DNA from 2 places in the Rossellomorea sp. y25 genome. Region 1 is predicted to be linked to the other one. Evidence: riboswitches for the same ligand, from Rfam matches in the RefSeq annotation. Region 1 holds a riboswitch; the other holds the start of a gene.

Region 1 (3,156 bases):
CGTAAGCCCGCCGGAATGAATAACCCAATGGCAAGTCCTTGCATCACAGCCGATGAATAGACCAGCCAAAGACTAGGTTCCGTAAAGTAAAAGAGCCAGCGGAGCATGGACGCAGCACCTGCTAACGCAGCCACCGTTAATAGTCCGAATTTATCAATCCATCCCCCGGCAATCCTCATAAAGGGCACTTCTGATAAAACGGCGATTAAAAACGCAAGACCGATTCCGGCATACGTCCCCCCAGAATCCTCAACAAATAAGCCGAAGTAAACATTATTGGCCAGGTTTGGACCGAATACTAAGAAGGTTACAGCTAAGAAAATGAGGAATTTCTTCATTGTAAATAATTCTTTCATCCCTGCTTTTAAATCAAGCTTTGCTGCCGCTCTCTCCTTAGGAAACCGAAAGGAAAGGAATCCTGAAAGTACCAGACAGATAAAGAAAGAGTAAAAGATGATGGTGGGTCCGATGAAACCTTCCGAAAGTTTCCCCATTATAAAGACAGCAATCCCGAAGCCCAATGAACCGAACAGACGGATATTTCCGTAGTTATACCGGACTTTACTTGTATACTTCAAGCTAATACTATCGGAAACCGGAATGATTGCACTTTGAAAGATTGCAACTAAAATGGCCACGATAAGCAGACCATAGTAAAAGTCCATAAACAAATAACCGAGTGCAAAGATCCCAGCCACTAAAGAGGTTAAACCAAGAACCAAGGTGGGACGATTGGTCGTGTCACTCACCATTCCCCAAATCGGCTGGAAGAAAATCGTCATGATCGGACCTACAGACATGATCGTTCCAATCTGATATCCGTTTAATCCAACGCTTTCACTCAAATACACACTGAGTAAGGGATATAAACTACCAACACCGAAGAACGTTAATAAATAAAATCCTTGTAAGGTAAAAATTTGATTTCGTACAGTTCTTTCCACTACCGTATCCCCCAGATGTTTTTTGTCTTCCTTATAGTAGACCTTGAACGTTCAATTGTCTATGAGTTTATACCTTATTATGGATAAAGTCATGCATTTTTAGAGCTTTGAATGTTTCGTCCAGCTACGGCGGCTAGCCCCTCGAGGTCATAAGCCAATAACGCCATAAAGGCAAAAGGCGCCTTTCCGGCGTTCTCGTCTTATGCTTGTCGGGCCTGAGCGAACCGCCTCCGCTTTTGTTTCGGCCAGCTACGGCGGCTAGTCCCTCGAGGTCATAAGCCAATAACACCATAAAGGCAAAAGGCGCCTTTCCGGCGTTCTCGTCTTATGCTTGTCGGGCCTGAGCGAGCCGCCTCCGCTTTTGTTTCAAAAATTCCCGTTTGACTTTTTTGAGTAAACCCTTTAAAGTATGGAAGTATATTTTAAATCAACTAAATAACATATCTTCTTATCCAGAGAGACGGAGGGACTGGCCCTGCGATGTCTCGGCAGCGGACTCAGGCTTTGAGTGCTGTGCCACATCCAGCAAGCGTAAAGCTTGAAAGATAAGAGGAGTGTTTCGTTCTATTGAAACCTCTTCTTATTTTTGAAGAGGTTTTTTGTATTTTACGAAATTGAACAATGACAAAGGAGTGTTAGGAATGAATCAAGAAAAAGGAAATTTATTGGCATTACTGCCTTTAATTATATTTGTTTCTCTGTTCCTTGGAGCAGGCATCATTTCTGGAGACTTTTATGCTTTTCCTGTATTAGTATCAATTATCATTGCATCCGTTGTAGGTCTGTTGATGAACCGGAAAGAGACGTTAACGGCTAAGATTGAGCGTTTCGCTAAAGGAGCCGGTCATCCTGATATCATGATCATGGTCTTTATCTTCCTTTTAGCAGGAGCTTTTTCAGGAGTAGCTGAAAAGATGGGAGCTGTTGATTCTACCGTAAACTTTGCCCTTTCCGTGCTGCCTGGTAACTTGATTATTGTAGGATTATTCATTATCGCTGCTTTCATTTCGTTATCGATGGGAACATCCATGGGGACGATCGCAGCACTCGCGCCAATCGGTGTCGGGATTAGTTCAGGAACAGATATTTCCATGCCGCTTGCCATGGCAACAGTCATTGGAGGAGCGATGTTCGGAGATAACTTATCATTTATTTCTGATACGACAATCGCAGCCGTTCGTACACAGAAAACGGAAATGAAGGATAAATTTAAAGTCAACTTTTTCATTGTATTACCTGCGGCAATCATCACAATGGTGATTCTTCTTGTTCTTACTATGGGGAATCAATCGACTGTCGGAGCGGAAAGCTTTAATTGGATTAAAATCCTGCCTTACCTTGGAGTGATCATCGGTGCTCTTGCAGGACTAAATGTGTTTGTTGTATTGTTAGGCGGAATTGTTTTAGCCGGAATTATTGGATTCATTGATGGAAGCTTTACCCCGGCAAGTTATTTCGGGAGTGTAGCCGATGGGATGACTGGCATGGCAGAGATTGTAATCCTTTCTGTACTGATTGGCGGGGTTGTTGAACTAATCCGTCATAACGGCGGGATTCAGGCTTTACTTTATCACGCCACCCGCAAAATCAAGTCTCCTCAGGGAGCACAGCTTGCTACAGCAGGATTAGTGAGTTCTACTAATCTTTGCACAGCAAACAACACGATTTCGATCATCATTGCCGGCCCCCTTGCTAAAACAATTAGTGAAAACTATGGAGTTGACGCCCGTAAATCAGCCAGTATCCTTGATATTTTCTCTTGTTCCGTTCAAGGGTTAATTCCATACGGAGCGCAGGCTCTGTTAGTGGCTGAAGTGGCAGGCATATCACCGATCAGCATTATCCCATATGCCTTCTACCCGATCTTAATTGCTGTTTGCGGCATTATTGCCATTCGATTTGCACTACCAAAATTCACACGCAAAACAGCACCTGACGCAAACCCGGTGCGATCTTAATAAATGAGAGTAGAGAGACAAATCCTTTGGGGTTTGTCTCTTTTTTTCGAAAAGAGAGTTATCACGGTAGGTTGATGAACGAAAATAACAAATATAGGAGACGAATTAAATCATTTCGGCAAATCTTCTTTGATTTTTATTCAAACTTGGACTTTTTTGTGTTGTTGGTTAAAAATTTTCCACTTCATCAGCACATTCCCATAAAAACCCCCAATTTTGCCTTTTAAACCTTAATTGTAGGGCCGTGGATATTT
Region 2 (3,156 bases), 690 kb from region 1:
TATAGACCGTTTCAAAAAAGGCTTTATTCAATTCTGGTAAAATTGCAGTCAATGAATCAGGCAGCATTCTCAAGCACCTCCAAGCTCTGTGTCTTCAACGTGATATACCGGATCGCGGCTTCGATTTCTTCATGGGAGCCGATCAGTTCCATGATAAAAATCCCGAGTGGAACTTCCTGAATGTATTCGATCTTGCCGTGTAGGATATTGCCTCGCACCTTGTATTTCTGGAACACTTCCGATACGACGCTTTCCTCTGCGATCGATCCTTTGAATTGGATTTTGATCAGTTTTCCTTTCCTTGATTCCACGAGGTGCGGCGGTAGTTCAAATTGAAGGATTGTTTCAATGAATTGCTTCGTTAAAGGCTGCTTAGGTTCTGCAAACAGGTCGTAAACCGGCCCTTCCTCCACGATTTTCCCGTCCTGCATCACGGCCATCCGGTCACAGATTTCTTTCACCACTTCCATCTCGTGGGTGATGAGGACGATGGTCAAACCTAGTTCTTTATTAATCTTTTTCAATAGTTTCAAGATTGATTTCGTTGTATTCGGATCGAGTGCCGAGGTCGCTTCGTCGCAAAGTAAAACCGATGGGTTATTCGCAAGGGCTCTCGCAATCCCGACTCTTTGCTTTTGTCCTCCGCTGAGCTGGGCCGGGTACGCATCTGCTTTGTCCGATAGACCGACCATCTCAAGGAGCTCGACGACTCTGGGCTTGATTTTCGCTTTAGGTACACTAGCCGCTTTCAAGGCAAAAGCCAGATTGTCAAACACCGTTTTGGATTTGATCAAGTGAAAATGTTGAAAGATCATGCTCGTTTTTTGACGGGCGAGTCTTAATTGTTTGGACGTGAGTTTCGTGAAATCCTGTCCGTCAATGATGATTTCTCCTGATGTAGGGGTTTCTAATAAATTCAGGCAGCGAATGAGTGAACTCTTCCCCGCTCCACTGTATCCGACGATTCCAAAAATCTCACCCTTTTCGATTTTTACGGAAACGTTATCGACACCGACCACCGTTTGCTTTTTTGTACTGTAGGTTTTAACTAGATTTCGAATCTCGATCAATGTGCACACCCCTTTTTTCATCCAATAAAAAATGCCTCTTTCAACTGAAAGAAGCATCGCCTGTTTATCTCGACTTATCTCTCAGAATGAAATCATTCTGCAGGAATTGGCACCGTTCCAATACTGGAGGTTGCCGGACGTCGTAGGGCCTGATCCCTCGGTCACTCTGGATAATTGAAAGTATGTAATTTTCTAATTTTTTAATCTTATAGAGGATAATACTGGGTATGGGAATGGAAGTCAATAGGGAATTTTACAGTTGTTTTTATGTAAGCGTTATCTTTATTGTTGTACTAGGGAAGGTTTTTTTGTGTTGTTGGACTAGGGTTTGATCTTGGGGTGGAATATATCCACTTTTTTACAGTTAATAATATATTCCTAAAGTTGATAATAAAAGGGGGAATGTCGATAATAAAACTCCTCGCACCCTATCAATCCATGTATCTCACATCGATTTCAGTTAATATCCTGCCTTTACACCATCTCAAAGACTCAAAAACCATACATATTATCCAAAAACATTCCTTTCCACCTCCAATTGGGACTAACCTCCATTACCAATACAAAAAGGCACTACCTTCAATAGCAGCACCCCGATCATTTGTCATAACAACTCACTACAAATATTCTAATCTCTCAAACAACCAAACGAAAACTAAAACGTCCACTCCTTAATCACTGTCAACACATCCAACTCCCTCAACCGCTGCTCACAATAAGAAGAATTCATCTTCAAATAGGAATCAACATAAGCCGGATGACACATAATCTCAAGCGTCTCACCTCCATCCCTGCTGTCCAAAATCCTCTTCAATCCTTCAACCGACACTCCGTCCCCATAAAAGTCCATCGAGAACCGATCGGTTAACACATCCATTTCGCCACCCTTATCACCAAAAACATTCCGGACCGGTACCCCAAAGCGCTCTGACAATCTCTTCACCACCGGGATCAGTGGTCGAAAGCTATGAACATGATGATGACTGTCAATATGAGAAAGGGGCAGACCGAATGATAGAAATTTATCCACCTGAGCCTCCCACTCCATTTCAACCTCATCCACATTGATTTCTTTTTCTTCAAAAATCCTGCTGGTGTAACGGAAAAAGCCTCTTTCATCCTGTAGTGATGGTACCCCGGCCGAAACCGGTCTCCCGCATGTCAGTGTTAAATGGATCCCAACCTTTAATTCAGGAAAAACCTTCGCCAATTCCAACGCATGCAGAGTCCCGGGCATATTGACAAGCATCGTTGTTGAGTTGACAATTCCAAACCGGTGACTATCAACGATGCCATAGTTCACTCCCCGGCATAAACCAAAGTCATCTGCATTGACGATCACGTTCCTCATAATCCCCCATCCCCTTTTTTCTAATAGGTTCTTTCTACAAGAAAGCTCGCTTTATCTCCTCTGAAGATCGCTTTGGAAAATTCGATCACGGATCCATCCTCTACATAAGCTGTCGTTTCGATCATAAAGCAAGGTGTCCCCTCTGGTACCTCAAGCTTCCCTGCCACTCGCTCATCTGCTAAAAATAGCTCGATGGTTTCGATGGTTTTTTTAATTTTTATCTCAAACTGTGTTTCCAGGAGCTTGTAAAGAGATCTTTCACATTCGTCTTTATCAAGGCCTGGCGTCTTGTACCAGGGCAGATAGGCCACCTCATATTGCAGGGGCAGCCCGTCTGAATATCGGATCCTCTCTAACCGATTGACGGGATCTCCATTCTTCAATTCCAACGCTTTTTCCACTGTGGATTCTGCCGGGATGACATTCATGCTCAGTACCTTGATCTTAGGTTTCTTACCTTGTAATCGCAGTTGCTCTGTGTAGTTGTCGATCGTCGAGGACAGGATTTGACTGACTTTCTCTTCTGCGACAAAGGTTCCTCTTCCTTGCTCACGATACACGTAACCTTCAAGTGTCAGCTGCTGGAGCGCCGTCCGGATCGTCGTACGGCTGACATTAAACTTTTCGCAAAACTCCGCCTCTGTCGGCAGTTTTGTATTCGGCGCATATTCTTTATTTTTAATCATGTGGATGATTTCTTCTTTTACATGCGAATGCAGGGCCTTTGCTTCTTGT

The links. A riboswitch is a leader RNA that binds a small molecule or an ion and turns the genes downstream of it on or off. The one in region 1 is predicted to bind S-adenosylmethionine.
Region 2: linked by a shared signal. The riboswitch ahead of AAEM60_RS20775 (methionine ABC transporter ATP-binding protein) and the one ahead of AAEM60_RS01120 (Na+/H+ antiporter NhaC family protein) in region 1 are both predicted to bind S-adenosylmethionine.

What each region holds. Positions count from the first base shown of each region.
Region 1 is NZ_CP145886.1:201,533-204,688, reverse strand. It holds gene AAEM60_RS01125 (MFS transporter) at 1-944, opposite strand, end outside; SAM riboswitch class I at 1,390-1,496, shown strand; gene AAEM60_RS01120 (Na+/H+ antiporter NhaC family protein) at 1,586-2,902, shown strand.
Region 2 is NZ_CP145886.1:4,148,717-4,151,872, forward strand. It holds gene AAEM60_RS20770 (methionine ABC transporter permease) at 1-67, opposite strand, end outside; gene AAEM60_RS20775 (methionine ABC transporter ATP-binding protein) at 57-1,070, opposite strand; SAM riboswitch class I at 1,142-1,247, opposite strand; gene chbG (chitin disaccharide deacetylase) at 1,726-2,421, opposite strand; gene AAEM60_RS20785 (GntR family transcriptional regulator) at 2,442-3,156, opposite strand, start outside.